DNA from 2 places in the Streptomyces sp. NPDC051907 genome. Region 2 is predicted to be linked to the other one. Evidence: riboswitches for the same ligand, from Rfam matches in the RefSeq annotation. Region 2 holds a riboswitch; the other holds the start of a gene.
What was found. Region 2 has a riboswitch for cobalamin ahead of AB0M39_RS07305 (CoA-acylating methylmalonate-semialdehyde dehydrogenase). Riboswitches for the same ligand answer to the same signal wherever they lie in the genome.

Region 1: linked by a shared signal. The riboswitch ahead of AB0M39_RS35460 ((2Fe-2S) ferredoxin domain-containing protein) and the one ahead of AB0M39_RS07305 (CoA-acylating methylmalonate-semialdehyde dehydrogenase) in region 2 are both predicted to bind cobalamin.

What each region holds. Positions count from the first base shown of each region.
Region 1 covers NZ_JBFAYB010000108.1:14,208-24,016, forward strand. Annotated here, with positions in the region: gene AB0M39_RS35415 (beta-glucanase) at 1-640, shown strand, start outside; gene AB0M39_RS35420 (DUF427 domain-containing protein) at 694-1,470, opposite strand; gene AB0M39_RS35425 (glutamate--cysteine ligase) at 1,545-2,636, opposite strand; gene AB0M39_RS35430 (plasmid stabilization protein) at 2,815-3,138, shown strand; gene AB0M39_RS35435 (aldo/keto reductase) at 3,197-4,045, shown strand; gene AB0M39_RS35440 (hypothetical protein) at 4,309-4,773, shown strand; gene AB0M39_RS35445 (DUF1269 domain-containing protein) at 4,923-5,414, shown strand; gene AB0M39_RS35450 (FxLYD domain-containing protein) at 5,524-6,150, shown strand; gene AB0M39_RS35455 (GNAT family N-acetyltransferase) at 6,325-6,795, opposite strand; cobalamin riboswitch at 6,949-7,139, shown strand; gene AB0M39_RS35460 ((2Fe-2S) ferredoxin domain-containing protein) at 7,179-7,571, shown strand; gene AB0M39_RS35465 (ABC transporter substrate-binding protein) at 7,617-8,606, shown strand; gene AB0M39_RS35470 (iron ABC transporter permease) at 8,738-9,742, shown strand; gene AB0M39_RS35475 (ABC transporter ATP-binding protein) at 9,739-9,809, shown strand, end outside.
Region 2 covers NZ_JBFAYB010000007.1:137,009-145,661, forward strand. Annotated here, with positions in the region: partial or broken gene AB0M39_RS07290 (hypothetical protein) at 1-1,380, shown strand, start outside; gene AB0M39_RS07295 (DUF4430 domain-containing protein) at 1,451-1,936, opposite strand; cobalamin riboswitch at 2,078-2,215, opposite strand; gene AB0M39_RS07300 (cobalamin-binding protein) at 2,332-3,252, opposite strand; cobalamin riboswitch at 3,319-3,498, shown strand; gene AB0M39_RS07305 (CoA-acylating methylmalonate-semialdehyde dehydrogenase) at 3,729-5,228, shown strand; gene AB0M39_RS07310 (acyl-CoA dehydrogenase family protein) at 5,234-6,382, shown strand; gene AB0M39_RS07315 (enoyl-CoA hydratase/isomerase family protein) at 6,379-7,455, shown strand; gene mmsB (3-hydroxyisobutyrate dehydrogenase) at 7,452-8,375, shown strand; gene AB0M39_RS07325 (enoyl-CoA hydratase) at 8,372-8,653, shown strand, end outside.

The DNA.
Region 1 (9,809 bases), on a different contig from region 2:
CGTCTTCACCGCTGACTTCGCCTCGACGGAGCAATGGGTCCAGGGACGTTCCTGGGCGTATCCGAACGGCGGACCCACCAACCGCGGCGACGACAAGCGGGACCACCTCGTCGTGGACCCGTCCTACTGCCGCGCCGGCGTCTTCCGCGCCACGCGGCGCCCGGAGGGGTCGTGGAGCACGGGACTGCTGACCACGGAGGGCAGCGCCGAGGGATTCATGGTCCAGACGGGCGACGTCCTGGAGGCGAGCGTGCGCCTCCCCGAGGAGAACGGCGCCTGGCCTGCCGTCTGGACCTGGTACGAGGGCGGCAACGAGGTCGACGTCTTCGAGTACCACCCGGACAACCCCGACCTGCTGGAGCTGTCGAACAGGGTGGGAGACCGGGGCCACTGCTACCGCCACGAGGACGTCAGGCCCGGCGCCCGGATCGAGCTGACGGTCGAATTCGGCGCCAAGTCCGTCGTCTGGTGGGTCAACGGCGCCCAGGCGTACGCCGACCGCGCCGGGGTCGGCCGGCACTGGCGCGCCTACCTCATCGTCAATCTGTCGGTGTGCGCGGGGACCCACCACCCGCCGCCGGACGCCACCGCCTCGGCGATGTCGTACGAGGTCGACGCCTTGCGCGTATTCCGGCCATGAAGAGCGGGCCGGCGGGCTCCGCCGGCCCGCCCCCATGGCGGGAAACGCGCTGCTCAGCTCTTCGAACGGGAGAAGGCGGTGACAGGACGCTCCAGGGGCAGCCCGTCGAGGAAGACGTCGACGCGCTCGTTGAAGAAGGCCACCAGCCCGGCGATCGGCTGGAGCTGCCGGGTGGGAAAACTGTAGGACCAGGCGACGTCGGGGTGTGTCTGGGCGCCGATCAGGGCCGACCAGTATCCGCTCGTCCTGCCCTTGTAGGGGCAGGCGGTCTCGGTGTCCGTGGCGGTCAGACGCGCGAAGTCGACCAGGCCGCGGTCCACGTAGTACCGGGTCGGCAACCCCGTCTCGAAGACCATCACCGGCGCGGGGGACTCGGCGAGGACGACGCCTTCGAGCTCGATCCGGACGGGCCGGTTCGAGCGCAGGGCGTCGACGCGGGCGTACGGGTTGCGCGGATGGACGAAGACCTCCTCGTCCTCCTCGTACCAGGCGTCCAGCGCGGCCCAGTCGAAGCGGACCGTTCCGCTCAGCCCTTCGACGGCGGAGTCCTTGAACACCTTCGCCGCACGCGGGCGATGGACGTCGCCCAGGCGGATCGCGTGCACCTCGGCCACGCCTCGGCCGGTGGGCTGGGTGTGGCCCTCGCTCGTCAGCAGGTCGGCCCGGACGTCGTCGAGGGGGATGTAGTACTGCGGGTAGTAGCTGACCTCCCACACATACCGCGCACGGGTGGTGTCGAGGACGGTCTCGCCTCCCAGGGCCGCCCGGATCCGGCGGGGGACCGGCGCCACGTGGTTGACCGGCACGATCATCTCTGGATAGTCGTTCATCGCTCTCCTCCTCGGTCGGAGTCCAGACGTTCCGCCTGCTCTCGGGGGCGGCATGGCCCGGCCTGTCGTGGGCCCTACGCGCTCGTCAGCCGCACGCATTCGGCGACGACGTCCCGCAGACTCCCGGTCCGCTCCCAGATCGCACGCTGAGTCCCGGCCCCGCTCCCCGTCGTCAGCAGAGCGCCCAGCGACTCCTGGGCGCGCTCGGTGTCGCCGTTCTCGTCCAGGGCGTCCCGGACGTGGTCGAAGAGCGCCCGTACCACCGCCTCCGCCGGCGCCGGCCGCACGGCCAGAGGGTGGACCAGCCGGTCGTCCAGGCCGTACCGGCTGGCCCGCCACGCGGCGAGCCGCAGCAGGCCCACCCCGTGCCGTGGGGGCGGCTCGCCCGCCTGCCATGCGCGGGAGGCCGTGTCGACCAGGCCGCGCGCCAGGGTGGCCAGCAGCACCGTCGCATCGGGGTCCAGACACACGTCCGCGACTCTGATCTCGACGGTGGGATAGCGGTGCGACAGCCGGGCGTCGAAGTAGACCATTCCCTTGTCGCGCAGCACACCGGTGCCGATCATGTCCCGCACCTGCTCGTGATACCGGTCGGCGGAGCCGAAGACCTCCACCGGGCCGGCCGAGGGCCAGCGGCCCCAGACCTGGCCGCGGTAGCTGCGGTAGCGGCTGTCCTGCCCCTGCCAGAACGGCGAGTTCGCGCTCATGGCCAGCAGCACGGCCAGCCAGGGCCGGATCCGGTCCAGGACCGCGACGCCCTCCTCGTCGGAGTCCACCGAGACATGGACGTGGCAGCCGCAGGTGAGCTGCTCCTGCGCGGTCAGCCCGTACTGCTCGTCGATCCACTGGTAGCGCTCCCCGGACCCCACCGAGGGGCTGACCGGCAGCGGCGACGTGGCGAGGGCCGCGACCGCCACCTCCATCTCGCCGGCGTGCCTCGTCGCCTCCGCCCGGCACCGCCGGATCTCGTCGCCGAGGTCACCCATCGCGACCTGCGGCCGGGTGGCGAACTCCAACTGCTCGCGGTGCAGCTCCGCCTCGAAGACCTCGTCCTCCCCGTCGGCCTCCCGGGACGCCACGGCCAGCACCGCCGCCGACACCGCCTCGGGCTCGCCGGTCTCCGCGTCCACCAGGAGCAACTCCTCCTCCACGCCCACGCTGCGCACGACCTCCGCCTTTCTGCCGGACCGGCTGCCGTTCCAGCAGACCACGCGGGAGCGAGGTCCGCGACGAGTGAGTCCCCGCCTCCCGGGCACCCGCAGGCCGAGGAGAGCCTCAGCCTGCGATTGCGGCGCCGCGACGCACGGCACAGGGTGAGAACCAGACGTACGGAAAGGAGTCGTCATGCCTCGCGGTTCGAGTCCGAAGCGGGAGCGTCAGTACGAGCACATCAAGGAGAGCGCCGAAGAGCGTGGAGAGAGCACGAAGCGCGCGAAGGAGATCGCCGCCCGCACCGTGAACAAGGAGCGCGCACGCTCCGGCGAGTCGCGCACCGCCGGCAAGTCCTCGACCCAGGAGATGTCGTCGTCGAAGCGCGGCGGCCGGCGTTCGCACAGCGGTGCTCAGGGGCCGACGTACGACCAGCTGTACGCGGAGGCGCAGCGTCGCGACATCCACGGCCGCTCGTCGATGAACAAGGCCGAGCTGAAGAAGTCGTTGGGCCGCTGAGAAGGGGCCGACCGCGCTGTTAGCGTTGCCTCTTGACTGAGGGGATGCGGACACACCGATGACAGCGACCACCTTTCTCATAGGCGGGGATCTGCGCGTACGGCGGCTCGGGTTCGGAGCCATGCGACTGCCCACCGAGCCCGGCCCCGAGCGCGAGGCCTCCCTCGCGGTCGCCCGGCGGGCCGTCGAGCTGGGCGTCACGCTCATCGACACCGCCCACCTGTACGGCGGGGGCGCCAACGAAGAGCTTCTCGCCGAGGCGCTCCACCCCTACCCGGACGACCTGCTCATCACCACGAAGATCGGCGTCGCCCGCTCGGCCTCCACCGGCGAGTGGGGACTGGACGGCCGGCCCGCCGTGCTGCGCGACCAGGTCGAGCACGCTCTCCGTCGTCTGCGCGTCGAGCGGATCGAGCTGCTCCAGCTGCACCGGATCGATCCCGAGACGCCCCTCGCCGACCAGCTCGGCACGCTGCGGGAGCTGCAGACCGAGGGAAAGGTCGGCCGGGTCGGGCTCTCCGAGGTCACCGTGACCGAACTGGAGCAGGCGCGGAGGATCGTCGACGTCGTGAGCGTGCAGAACCGCTACAGCCTGCTCGACCGCGCGTACGAGCCCGTGCTCGAGGCCTGCGAGGAGGCGGGCATCGCGTTCCTGCCGTGGCGGCCGATCGTGGCGGGGGAGTCGGGCGCGCAGGCCGAGGTCGCCGCCGTCGCGGCCGAGACCGGCGCGACGCCCACGCAGGTCTCGCTCGCCTGGCTGCTCGGCCGCTCGCCGGTCGTCCTCCCGATCCCGGGCACCGCCCGGATCGCCCACCTCGAGGAGAACGTCGCCGCGGCGGACCTGCGCCTGACGCCGGCCCAGCGCGACCGCCTCGACCGCCTCGACCAGCCGTCCGAGCAGGCATAACCCCTCCCCGAGCAGGCGTGACTCCCTTCCCCCGAGCGTCCCCGAGCAGGCGTGACGCCCGCTCGGGGAGGAAGTCGGCCAGCTTCGGCGCGCGCAATTGGCCCTAAATAGTTGGTGCCTACAATTTCAGGTCAAAGAGTGACACGAACACGTCATGGCGGGCCGGAGCGGACGCTTCCGGCGCCGCCCGGGCGCCAGAGTCCGGGGACGGCATCCCGATCGGGGCGCCGATGGTTGAACTACCTGACTCAAGGAGTTCGCTCGTGGGGAAGAGAGCTACCGCGCTTCTCGCAACCGCCGTGCTCGCCAGCCTGATGCTCGTCGGCCAGGCGCACGCGGCACCCTCAGACCATGCACGTCCGGCCGCCTCGGGGAAGACGGCCATACCTGGGGAGCAGGCGACCCAGGTGCGCTATGCGCCGTTCACCCTGAGCCACAACCAGTCGGTCAGCTCCGACACGGCCCGGCTCGTCATGCAGTCCGACGGCAACCTCGTCATCTACGACGAGTTCAACCGGGCCCGCTGGGCCTCCAACACCGTCGGCCAGGGCTGGACGGCCCGCTTCCAGACGGACGGCAACTTCGTCGTCTACACCCGCTCCAACCGCGCGGTGTGGGCTTCGAACACCGCAGGTCGCCCCGGTTCGCGCCTGGCCATCCAGGACGACGGCAACGTGGTGATCTACGACGGCAGCCGCGCGGTCTGGGCGTCGGGCACCAACCACTGATCCGCCTGCTTCTGAGAGGCCGGGCCCGCACGGGCCCGGCCTCGTCGGTGTGCGCGCCGCGGGGTCGCGGCGCGCCCGCGCATCTTCTGCCTGATCGCCGAATTGGACATAAGGTTCGTATTGCCAATCTGGTGACCAAGGAGATCAGGATGTCCGAACTCATCGTCATCGGCTACGACGAGCCTCCAACCGCGAACAAGGCCTTCAAGACGGTCCAGCAGCTGGAGAAGGACTCCGTGCTCAAGCTCACCGGGCTCGCCTTGGTCTCGGTGGACCAGGAGGGCGAGACGCACGTCGACACACCCCGCAAGAGCGAGAAGGTGGCCGTGTCGGCCACGGCGGGCGCCCTGTGGGGCATGGTCTTCGGCATGCTCATCCTGATGCCCGGGATCGGCGTGGTGGGCGCCGCGGTCGGCGGGATCATCGGCAAGGTGAGCCAGATGGGCGTCGACAAGTCGTTCCGGGAGAAGGTCCAGTCCCTTCTCAAGCCCGGCTCGGCCGCCGTCGTGATCATGGCTACGGACATCGTCGACGAGAAGTTCGCCGCGGCGATGCAGCCCTATGGCGGAACCGTCCTCAAGACGTCTATGGCGGACGAGGACGAGAAGGAACTCGCCGAGCAGCTCGCCGGCGACCAGTAGAGCCCGGGGCCGACCCCGCCCTGCGCAGGGTGCACGGGGCACGGCCGTTCGTCATGGGCGCCACCGGAGGGAGCGTCCCTCGGTCGCCAGCTGGGAGAGGACAGTCCAGATGACCGCATGCGCGAAGGGCCGGCCCGGCAGGCGACGGCTGGCGACGGTCGCCCTGACGTGCGTCGTCGTCGCGTCGAGCGTGGCCGCGCTGTCGTCGTGCAGCACCGACAGCGGCGACACGGAGGGCGCGACGACGTTCAGCCCCCGCCCGACGCCCCCCGACACGTCCGCGTTCTCGGGCACGCCGCCCTCGGCCATGGCCTCCGCCGCCGAGTCCGCCCTCGAGTCGGCCCGCGCCGCGGCCTCGTCCGCCTCCGCTGCCGCCTCCTCCTTCGAGGCGTCGGTCTCGGCTGAGCTGACCCGTGCGAACGAGGCGGCCGCCGCCCAGCTGAAGAACGTGGAGGGAAAGGGCAACGCGACCTCCGACGTCTCGCTGACGGGGAGGCCCAGAGCCGAGACCGGCGGTCTGCAGGCGGTCGTCGTCAACATCGCCAACAGCACCGACGAGCAGGCGTCGTACGCCGTGCAGGTGGACTTCGTCGACGCCGACGGCAAGGCGGTGGAGACGAGGATCGTCGGCGCGGAGGACCTCGAGCCGGGCGAGCGGGCTCGGCCCCTCGCCATCAGCCGGAAGCCCGCCGACCTGGCGCTTACGGCGAAGATCGCCAAGGCTCAGCGGTACTGAACGCGGGCGGTGAGCGTCGGCCCGTACCAGGCGACACATCCGGCAGCGGGCCCTTCGGCGGTGCCCGCCCTCCCGCCCTCCAGCCCGCCAGCCGTCGTGCCGTCCAGCCGCCCCGCCGTCGTGCCGCGTGCGATCTCGGCGAGGAGCAGGGCATCGGCTCACTAGGCCGGGGGCCTAGCCCAACTCCAGCTCGCCCACCGTCTCGCCCCCGCTCTTCTCGCCCGTCAGCCGGAACCCCAGCCCGAGATAGAAGCGCTCGGGGCCGCTCTCGCCCGGCTCCCAGGTGGCCGTCAGGCGGTCGCCGCCGCGGCGGCGGATCTCGGCGGCCACGGACTCGACCGCGAAGCGGCCGTACCCCTTGCCCTGCTCGCCGGCCGCGATGTTGAGGCGCCACAGGCCCGAGCGGATGTCGGCGCCCGTGCCGTCGTCGGCGAAGTCGATGTCGAGGAAGGCCATGAGGAAGCCGACGGGCCGGTCGCCGTCGAGGATCAGACGGGGCCAGGCTGCCTCCGGGTGTACGTACGCCTCGGCGAGGGACTTCACGACCGGCGCGACCAAGTGCTCCTGGTCCGGCCGGACTCGTATGCCGATCGCGGCGTCGAAGTTCTTCGGGGTGATCTTCTCCAGGCGGAGCGTGGTCGTCATGCGGGAACCATAGAAGGGCGGTCAAGCGGATTTCCGAGCGGCCGTGTCCGAGCGACCGCGTCGGAGCGGGCCGCCTTGCTCGGCGTCGGCCCCGGGGAGGCGCGCGCCGCTCGCGCCCGCCCCTCGTACGTCCGAACGCGCGGTACGACATGCCGTTCCCGTCTGCGATGATGTCCCGCGAAAAGGCGACGGCGGATCGAGGAAGCCGGTGTGAATCCGGCGCGGTCCCGCCACTGTGATCGGCGAGCGGATCCCGAACAGACCACTGCCCGGGTACGGGTGGGAAGGTCGGGACGAGCTTCGACCCGAGAGCCAGGAAACTCACGCGGTCGCCTCCTCGAAGTGTCTGGGGCGGATTTCCCCAGAGGGGAGGACTTGTCGGCATGCCCATCGGGGGACTGTCAGGCGAGCCGGCGCCGTGCCGGGTCGTCGTATGCCGGGACTGCTGCTGCGGCAGTTCCAAGGTGACCGGCGTCGATCACGCGGAGCAGACCGCCCGTCTGCGCACTCAAGCGCCCGTCCGCGTCTGCGAGTGCCTCGACGTGTGCGACCAGGCGAACGTGATCGTCGTACAGCCCTCCGCCGCGGGACGTGCCGCCGGCGCCCGGCCGGTCTGGCTCGGCCTGGTCAACGACCCCGCCGCGACCGAGGACGTCGTCGACTGGGTGAGAGCGGGCGGCCCCGGCGTCGCCCCGCTGCCGGACGTGCTCGACCTGTACGTCTTCACCCCGCCGGGCCGCGCACGGTCCGTGCCCTCCCCCGACGACACGCGATGACCCACCGATCCACCCTGCGACGACTCCGGTGAGAGGACCCATCACATGACGGGCAAGTACCCCAAGTTCGTGCTGTCGGCGATAGCCGCGGCTCTGCTGACCGTCGGCTGCGGAGGCGACGGCGGCGCCCGGAAGGACACCGGGTCGGCGGGCTCCGCCGCCAAGGGCTTTCCGCTCACGGTGACCAACTGCGATGTGAAGACCACCTATAAGCGTCCTCCGCAGCGGGCGGTGTCGCTGAACCAGCACGCGACCGAGATCATGCTGGCGCTCGGGCTGGAGAAGTCGATGGTGGGCACGGGCTATCTCGACGACAAGATCCTGCCGGAGTACCAGGCAGCCTACGGCGGGATCAAGGTGCTCGCGAAGGAGTACCCCTCCTTCGAGACGCTGCTGGCCGCCGAGCCGGACTTCGTCTACGGCGGGTTCTCCAGCACCTTCGACGAGAAGGAGGGACGCGGCCGCAAGGCGTTCACCGACGCCGGGGTCGACACCCACCTCAATATCGAGGAGTGCTCCAAGCCCGTGACGATGGCCAAGATGGACGAGGAGATCCGCACCGTCGCCAAGATCTTCGGCGTGCCGGAGCGGGCCGAGCAGCAGGTGAAGAAGCTCAACACCGTCCTCAAGGGGGTCGACGGCAAGCTCGCCGGCGTCGCTCCGACCAAGCTCTTCGTCTACGACAGCGGCGACAAGACCGCGTTCACCGCGGGCGGCGCGGGCATCGGCAACGAGATGATCAAGCGAGCGGGCGGTGTGAACCTGTTCGCGGACGTGGACAAGACGTTCGGCGACGTGTCGTTCGAGCAGGTGGCCGAGCGGGCTCCCGAAGTCATCGTCATCTACGACTACGGCGACCAGCCCGTCGAGGACAAGAAGAAGTTCCTGCTCGCCAACCCGGCGCTGAAGGACGTGCCCGCGATCAAGAACAAGCGGTTCGCCGTGCTGCCGCTCTCCTCCACCGTGCTCGGCGTCCGGGTGCCGGCCGCCGTGGAGTCGCTGGCCCGCCAGATCCACCCGGACCGCTTCCAGTGACGGAGGCGACCGAGACGACCGAGGCGGCCGGCCCGGCCGATGCGACGGAGGCGGCCGGGCCCGCCAAGGCGGCGGGCGGCCCGGCCGGAGCCGGGGCGGTCGCGGTCCGGCGCACCGCCGTTCCCTATCCTCTGGTCCTGGCGCTGCTCGGGGCCCTGGTAGCGGCGGCGGCGACCGCGGGCATCGCGATCGGCTCGATCAACGTGCCGGCCGGCCAGGTCTGGAGCATCCTGCTGCACCAGGTGCATCCGTCGCTGGCCGAGCCGACCTGGACGCCGGTCCGCGAGACGATCGTCCTCGACGTCCGGCTGCCCCGGGTCCTGCTGGCCGGCGTGGTCGGCGCGGGCCTGTCGGTGTCCGGGATGGCGCTCCAGGCTCTCGTCCGCAACCCGCTGGCCGACCCCATGCTGCTCGGGGTGTCGTCCGGCGCGTCGGTGGGCGCGGTGCTGGTCCTCGTCTTCCATGTGACCCTGTTCGGGATCTTCTCCCTGCCCGTGGCCGCGTTCCTCGGCGCGCTGACCGCGCTGATCGCCGTCTACTTCCTGGCCCGCTCCGGCGGCAGGATGACCACCGTGCGGCTCGTCCTCGCGGGCGTGGCCATGGCCGAGGTCCTCTCGGCGGTCGCCAGCCTGCTGGTCGTCACCTCCAACGACCCGCACAAGACCCAGTCGGCGCTGCGCTGGATGCTCGGCGGACTGGCCGGCACCACCTGGACGCTGGTGTGGATCCCCGTGGGCGCGGTCCTGCTCGGCACGGCGGTCCTGCTCGGCGTCTGCCGCTCGCTCAACCTGCTGCTGGCGGGGGAGGAGGCCGCCGCGGCCCTCGGCCTGGACGTCCACCGCTTCCGCGCCGCGCTGTTCACGCTCGTCGCCCTGATGATCGGCACGATCGTCGCGGTCAGCGGCCAGATCGGGTTCGTCGGCCTGATCATGCCGCACGTGGTGCGGCTGCTCGTGGGCGCCGACCACCGCCGCGCCCTGCCCGCCGCCGCGCTGCTCGGCGCGGCGTTCCTGATCGCCGCCGACCTGGCGGCCCGCACCCTCATCAGCCCGGAGGAGATACCCGTCGGCATCCTCACCGCCCTGGTCGGCGGCCCGTTCTTCCTCTGGCTGATGCGACGGAAGGCGGCCCGATGACGGACACCCCGATAGCCAAGCCCGGCGCGCTCGACGTCGAGGACGTGTCCGTCGTCGTGAACGGCCG
Region 2 (8,653 bases):
GCTCGTCGCCCCCGTGGCGCTCGGAGCCCTCGTCCTGACGACGTCGCCGGCGTCGGCGACCGCCACACCCGCGCAGATAGCCACCTCGAAGACGAACGGCGTCGCCTACCTCAAGTCCCTCCAGGCCGCGGACGGCTCCTACGCCGGCTCGGGCCTGTCGAACGAGTGGGCGTTCAGCGCCTTCGCCGCGGCCGGCACGGCCGCAGCGGACGTGACGCCCGGCGGGGACGCCTCCAAGAACGCCCGGAAGATCTATAGATCGCACCTGTCGGCGCCGGGCTGGCCGTCCGGCTCGCCTGTCGTCACGGACTACGAGCGCGCCACGCTCAACGCCTACGCGGCCGGCCTCGACCCGGCCAGGATCTCGGCCGGCCGCAACCTGATCGCCGACGTCTACGGCTACTGGCAGAGCGCCGAGGCGGGCTACTTCGGATCCTCGGCGAACTACAACGGCACCGTCTTCGCGGCCCTCGCGCTCGGCGGGGCGAAGACGCAGGCGGGCGCCCAGCGGGTGCCCCAGGCTCTGCTCGCCAAGGTGGTCACACGCATCCGCGCCAACCAGCACAACGACGGCGGCTGGAACTTCGGCAAGGCCGAGGGCAACCCGTCCCAGCTCGCCGCGGCGAGCGACATCGACATGACCGGCGCCTCCATGGCCGCCCTGTGCGTGTCCGGGGTGCCCGCGAGCGACCCCGACATCGTCCAGGCCAAGGCCTCCTCAAGAGCAAGCTGGTCGTCGGGTCGGGCGCCTTCAACGCCATGTTCGGGCCGAACACCAACTCCAACGGATGGGCTGTCTCCGGGCTGAACGCGTGTGGGATCAACCCCCAGACGGGCGACTTCCTCACCGCCGCCGGCAAGACGCCGCTCGACTTCCTCATCGCCCAGCAGTTCAAGCCGGGCGGCGGGTTCAAGTACCTGCCGAGCGACACCGTGCCCAACGCCTACGCGTCCATCGACGGCCTGCGCGCGGTGGCGGGCGGCGGCTTCACCGCCGCCCCGCCGACTCCTCTCGCCGCGGGCGAGACGAAGTGGGTCGCCCAGAGCGGCTTCACCGCGGGGACCGCCGCCAAGCTGGCGCTGACCGTCGACGACGGATCCGGTGCCCTCAAGGTCTGCTCGGTGTCCTTCACGCCGACGGGCGCCACGACCACCCTGGGCGACGTCCTGACGGCGGCGACCGGCGCCGCGACCCCGTCCGGGTGCGTCACGAGCGTGACTCCGTCCTCCGGCACGGGCGTCGTCACGGCCGTCAACGGCACGGCGAACAGCGGCGGTTCGACGTGGAAGGCCAGCGTCGACGGCTCCGTTCCCACCGCGGCCGACCGCGCCAGGGTGATCAACGTGGGCGACACGATCGCCCTGACGTACGGCAGCTGACCGGCCGGCGGCCGTGGGTCCGCGGAGGCGCTCCTTCGCGGACCCACGGCCGTGCGCGTGGCCCGACGGGTCAGAACGTCGTCCAGGTGAACGCCACCTGGTCGCCGGCCTTCAGCTTGAACTGGCAGCCGCCGACGGGCGTCGGAGTGCCGTTGACGGATATGTTCCAGTAGGCGACGCCGCCGCCGCTGACGTCCTTGATGGTGTCGACCGAGAAGTCGTCGAACGAGGCGTACCAGGCGCCGTCCCAGGTGAAGTGTCTCTTGCGGGCCGCGTCGTCGAGGGCCGCGGTCGGCGTCGGCGCCTTCGAGGGGTTGGCCCCGCCGTTCGTGCCGTCGCACTTGTGCGTGCCGCCGGCGGCCGTGGTGACGTCGTGGCCCTTCGTCTTGATCCTGCCCTTGAACAGCAGACCGTCGGGCCCTTGGACGCTGAGGGTCACCTTGATCGGCGCGTTGGAGCGGGGCGCGGTCTTCGCGTGGGCGACCGCCGGTGCGGTGGTGGACAGGAGGCCGGCCGCCGCGGTGGCGACGACGGAGCGAACGAGGAGCTGGCGCATGAGTGCCTTCCTGGAGAGGTCCCGCCGACGACTCCCTCCCTCCCGTCTGCGCCGTGCTCCGGCCGGCTCCCCGGGGAGGGAGGCGGGCAGGGGCCGGCGCACCGGGACTCCGGGCTTCGCGCTGCGGACCATGACAGTGGGAAGCGATGCCGCGCGCACACCGGGTGCTCCGACTCGCGGCGCTTCGCGGCGCCGCACACGGTTGCAGGTCAGCGCCGGATTCCCACCGGCTTCCCCCAGCTGTGCATGCAATTCGGTTGTGTGCTCGGGTACTTGGCCGAAGCAGAGGCATCGTAGGGTGCGGCAGCGGCGCCTGGCCACAGATTCCCCCGAGGTCCTGACGAATTCCTTCACAGCCGGCCGTGAGCGGACCGCAACAGGCATGTCGAGCGCGGTCAGGCGTCGGCCAGTCTCCGGGCCTCGCCGGGTGCGACCGCGGTGCCCAGTTGCTCGGAGTGCAGGACGTGGGCCAGCACCTCCACGCCTCGGACCACGCGCGGCCCCGGACGGTTGAAGTAGGCCGGCCCGTCGAGCACCCAGACCTCTCCGCTTCGTACGGCCGGAAGCTCCTCCCAGCCCGGCAGACGGGTCAGCAGCTCCCGCTCCTGGAGCGTCCGCTCCGGACTGAAGCCGCACGGCAGGACGAGCAGGACGTCGGGCCGGGCCGCGACGACGTCCTCCCACTTCATCGGCTTGGTGTGCTCGCCCGGCGCGGCCAGCAGCGGCTGTCCGCCGGCGCAGGAGATCTGCTCGGGGACCCAGTGGCCGGCGGGCCAGAGCGGATCCAGCCACTCGATGGCCGCCACCCGGGGCTGCGCGAGTCCCGCCGTGCGGTCGCGAACCGCAGCCAGCCGGGCCGTCAGCTCCGCGCGGCGCCGCAGGGCGACGCGCTCCACGTCCAGCAGCCGCCCCACGCGCGTCAGGCAGTCGAGCACGTCGTCCAGGGTCCTCGGCTCCAGGCTGAGCACCCGTGTCCGCCCATGAAGGACGCGTACGGCCTGGGAGACCCCCGCGTACGACACGGCGCACACATCGCACAGGTCCTGGGTGAGGACCACGTCGGGCGCGAGGGAGGCCAGCGCCTCGGTGTCGAGCGCGTAGAGCGACGAGCCCGAGTGCCTGGCGCCGCCCACCGCGTCGGAGATCTCACGGCTGCTCAGCGTGTCCGACGAGAACTCCGCGGAGGTGACGACCGGCACGCCCGCGACGGCTTGTGGCGGCCAGTCGCACTCGTGGGTCCGGCCCACGAGCTGCCCCGCCAGCCCGAGCTCGGCGACGATGTCCGTGGCGGCCGGGAGCAGCGAGACGATGCGCATGCACCGACCCTATGCCCGTCCCGGTCGAGTGGCGGGGGTGGACTTACTAGGACGTCCAACTATATCGTCGTGAACCAAGCCCGCGGTGCAGGGAAGCCGGTGTGAATCCGGCGCGGTCCCGCCACTGTGACCGGGGAGTGCGTTCTCCGCCAGACAAGGCCACTGACAGAGCACCTCTGTCGGGAAGGCCGGAGAGCATGCGCTGATCCGGGAGTCAGGATACCGGCCGTGGGGTGTTCCGTGTTGTCCACGAGGATGGAGCAGACACGCATGGCACCGGTCCGTACCCATGGCCCTGGTGATCCGGCGAAGCACGCCCACGTCATGAACGTCGCGCACGTCATGTCCCGGCTGTAGCTCTTCGACGGCTTCCCGCCTTCGCGTCCCACGGCTCGCCCTCCACGGCGCACCCGACCGGTGCCGTCGTGCGGCCCGCCGTGCCATCCCCGGATCTCCCCTGACGAGAGCAGGCTTCCATGGTCCGCGAACTGACACATTTCATCGGCGGCAAGCACACCGCCGGCGCCTCGGGGCTCTTCTCCGACGTGTACGACCCCAACACCGGCTCGGTCCAGGCCCACGTGCCGCTGGCCGGCCGGGACGAGACCCGCGCCGCGATCGCCGACGCCGCCGGCGCCCAGCCGGAGTGGGCCGGGTGGAACCCGCAGCGCCGCGCCCGCGTCCTGCTCCGGTTCCTCCAGCTCGTCGAGGGCGAGCGCGACGAGCTGGCGCGAATGCTCTCCGCCGAGCACGGCAAGACGGTCGCCGACGCGCACGGCGACCTCCAACGCGGGCTGGAGGTCGTCGAGTTCGCCGCCGGCATTCCGCACCTGCTCAAGGGGGAGTTCACCGACAACGCCGGCACCGGCATCGATGTGCACTCGCTGCGCGGCCCGCTCGGCGTGGTCGCGGGGATCACCCCGTTCAACTTCCCGGCGATGATCCCGCTGTGGAAGATGGCGCCCGCGCTGGCCTGCGGGAACGCCTTCGTCCTCAAGCCGTCCGAGCGCGCCCCCTCGGTGCCGCTGCGGCTCGCCGAGCTGTTCCTGGAGGCCGGGCTGCCCCCCGGCGTGCTGAACGTCGTCAACGGCGCCAAGGAGTCCGTCGACGTCCTGCTGGAGGACCCCCGGATCCAAGCCGTCGGATTCGTGGGATCCACCCCGATCGCGGCGCACATCTACGCCACCGCCGCCGCGCACGGCAAGCGCGCGCAGTGCTTCGGCGGCGCCAAGAACCACATGATCGTCATGCCGGACGCCGACCTCGACCAGGCCGTGGACGCGCTCGTCGGCGCCGGGTACGGCTCGGCCGGCGAGCGCTGCATGGCGATCTCCGTCGCCGTGCCCGTGGGAGAGGAGACCGCCGACGCGCTCGTCGCCAAGCTCAAGGAACGCGTCGGCACACTCCGTATCGGACGCTCCGACGACCCGGACGCGGACTTCGGCCCGCTCGTCAGCCGTGACGCCCTCGACCGCGTCCGCCGCTATGTGGACATCGGCGTAGGCGAAGGCGCCGAACTCGTCGTCGACGGCCGCGGCTTCGCGCTCCCCGGCCACGAGAACGGCTTCTTCGCCGGCGCCTCGCTCTTCGACCGGGTGTCGCCCGCCATGCGGATCTACCGCGAGGAGATCTTCGGACCCGTGCTCTCGGTCGTCCGCGCCGCCGACTACGAGGAGGCCCTGCGCCTGCCGAGCGAGCACCCGTACGGCAACGGGGTCGCGATCTTCACCCGGGACGGCGACACCGCCCGCGACTTCACCCGCCGGGTGAACACCGGCATGGTCGGCGTCAACGTGCCCATCCCGGTCCCCGTCGCCTACCACACCTTCGGCGGCTGGAAGCGCTCCGGCTTCGGCGACCTCAACCAGCACGGCCCCGACGCCATCCGCTTCTACACCCGCACCAAGACCGTGACCTCCCGCTGGCCCTCCGGGGTCAAGGAAGGCGCGAGCTTCACCATCCCGACGATGGGCTGAGCGCGATGACCACGACCACCCTCACCAAGGACCAGCTCGCCCTCGCCGAGGTCACCCTCGACTTCGCCGAGGAGCACCTGGCCCCGAACGCGCTGTCCTGGGACCAGGACAAGCACTTCCCCGTCGACGTCCTGCGCCGCGCCGCGGACTTCGGCCTCGGCGGCGTCTACGTACACGAGGAGCACGGCGGCTCCGGCCTCACCCGCGCCGACGGCGTGCTGATCTTCGAGGTCCTCGCCAGCGGCTGCCCCTCCATCGCAGGCTATCTGTCCATCCACAACATGGTCGCCTGGATGATCGACCGCTACGGCGACGACGCCCAGCGCGCCAGATGGCTGCCCGCCCTGTGCACCGCCGAGGCGCTGGGCAGCTACTGCCTGACCGAGCCCGGAGCAGGCTCGGACGCCGCAGGACTGCGGACCCGCGCCGAACGGGACGGGGACGCCTATGTGCTCACCGGCGTGAAGCAGTTCATCTCCGGCGCGGGCGCCTCCGACGTCTACATCGTGATGGCCCGCACCGGCGAGGACGGCCCCGGCGGCATCTCCGCCTTCGTCGTCGAACGCGACGACCCCGGCCTCTCCTTCGGCCCGAACGAGAAGAAGATGGGCTGGAACGCCCAGCCCACCCGCCAGGTCCTCCTCGACGGCGTACGAGTCCCCGCCGACCGCAGGCTCGGCGCCGAGGGCGAGGGCTTCCGCATCGCCATGAACGGCCTCAACGGCGGCCGGCTCGGCATCGCCGCCTGCTCCCTGGGCGGCGCCCAGAGCGCCCTGGACCGCAGCCTCGCCTACCTCGCGGACCGCGAGGCGTTCGGCGCCCGGCTCCTCGACGCCCAGGCGCTCCAGTTCCAGCTCGCCGACATGGCGACCGAGCTCGCCGCGGCCCGCGCGCTGGTCCGCCAGGCCGCCGAGGCCCTGGACCGAGGCGACCCGGGCGCGCCCCAGCTGTGCGCGATGGCCAAGCGCTTCGCCACCGACACCGGCTACTCCGTCGCCGACCGCGCCCTCCAACTCCACGGCGGCTACGGCTATCTGAGCGAGTACGGCATCGAGAAGATCGTCCGCGACCTGCGGGTCCACCAGATCCTGGAAGGAACCAACGAGATCATGCGCGTCATCGTGGCCCGAGGACTCACGGAGGCCGTCCGATGACGGCCTCCGGCGACGACCCCGTACTGCTGCGCACCGAGGGGCGCGCCGCCTACCTCACCCTCAACCGGCCGGGGGCCCTCAACGCCCTCACCCACGACATGGTGCGCACGATCGCCCGCGCCCTCGACGCCTGGGAGAGCGACCCCGCGGTCGAGACGGTGGTGCTCGCCGGCGCCGGCGAGCGGGGACTGTGCGCCGGCGGCGACATCCGGGCCATCCACGCGGACGCCCGAGCGGGCACGACGGCGTCCGCCGACTTCTGGCGCGACGAGTACCGCCTCAACGCCCGCATCGCCCGCTACGGCAAGCCCTATGTCGCCGTCATGGACGGCATCGTCATGGGCGGCGGCGTCGGGGTCTCCGCCCACGGCGCCGTGCGGATCGTGACCGAGCGATCCCGGATCGCCATGCCCGAGACCGGCATCGGGTTCGTCCCCGACGTCGGCGGCACCTATCTGCTGGGGCTCGCCCCGGGACAGCTGGGTACCCATCTGGCGCTCACCGGCACGCCCGTCGGCGCGGCGGACGCCCTGCTGTGCGGCCTGGCCGACCACTGCGTGCCCGCGGACGCCCTGCCCGCCCTGCTCGCCGACCTCGCCGACCACCCCGTGCACGACGTGCTCGCCCGCCACGTCGGGCAGGCCCCGCCCGGCGAGCTCGAGACCCAACGCGAGTGGATCGACCACTGCTACGCGGCGGACACCGTCGAGGAGATCGTCCAGCGACTGTCCTCGCACGGCGACGCGGCAGCGAAGGAGACCGCGCAGACGCTGCTGACGAAGTCCCCGACCGCGCTCAAGACGACGCTGGCCTCCCTGCGCCGCGCCCGTGGACTCGGCCCGCTGGAGAGAGTCCTGGAGCAGGAGTACCGCGTGTCCTGCGCCGCGCTGGCCCACCCCGACCTGGTGGAGGGCATCCGCGCACAGGTCGTCGACAAGGACCGGAACCCGCGCTGGAGCCCCGCCGCCCTCGCCGAGGTGACGGACGCCGACGTGGACCGCTTCTTCGCATCCCTCGGCGAGCGCGAACTCCGCCTCGCCGCCACCGACTCCCCCCAGGAGGTGCCCTGGTGAGCAGCGTCATCGCCTTCGTCGGCCTCGGCCACATGGGCGGCCCGATGGCCGCCAACCTCGTCAAGGCCGGACACCGCGTCATCGGCTACGACCTCGTGGACGACTCGCTGGCGGCCGCGGCCGCCGCGGGGGTGGAGCGGGCCGCCTCCGCCGCCGGCGCCGCGAAGGACGCCGACGTGGTGATCACCATGCTGCCCGCCGGACGCCATGTCCTCGCTCTCTACCAGGACCAGGGGCTGCTGGCCGCCGCCCGGCCGGGAACCCTCTTCGTCGACTGCTCCACGATCGACGTCGCGGACGCACGGGCCGCTCACGAGGCTGCCGTCGCCGCCGGGCATCGGGCGCTCGACGCACCGGTGTCCGGGGGAGTGATGGGCGCCGAGGCCGCCACCCTCACCTTCATGGCAGGAGGCGGCGAGGCCGAGTTCGCCGAGGCGGAGCCGTTGCTCTCGGCCATGGGCAAGAAGGCCGTGCACTGCGGGTCCGCCGGCGCCGGCCAGGCGGCCAAGATCTGCAACAACATGATCCTCGGCATCTCCATGATCGCGGTCAGCGAGGCGTTCGTCCTGGGGGAGAGCCTCGGCCTCTCCCATCAGGCGCTGTTCGACGTGGCGTCCACCGCCTCCGGCCAGTGCTGGGCGCTCACCGTCAACTGCCCTGTCCCCGGACCGGTTCCGGGCAGCCCCGCGGGCCGCGACTACCGGCCCGGATTCGCCGCGCCCCTGATGGCGAAGGACCTCGGCCTCGCGGCGAACGCGATCCGCGAGGGCGGCGTGGACGCCGCCCTCGGCCTGAGCGCCGCCGCCCTGTACGAGGCGTTCGCCGAAGGGCCGGGAGCGGAGCAGGACTTCTCCGGGATCGTACGGGCCATCAGAGAGCGGTCCGTCCGCCCCGCCGACCAGACAGGAACACCCGCATGACCGACCCGACGACCGAGCCGTACGAGACGATCCTCGTCGACCGCAAGGGCCGCACCGCGCTGATCACCCTCAACCGGCCGAAGGCGCTCAACGCCCTCAACCTCCAGGTCATGAACGAGGTCGTCGCCGCGACCGAGGCACTCGACCGCGACCCGGAGATCGGCTGCATCGTCCTGACCGGCTCGGACAGGGCGTTCGCCGCCGGGGCGGACATCAAGGAGATGCAGCCGCAGGGCTACATGGACATGTATCTGAGCGACTGGTTCACCGCCTGGGAC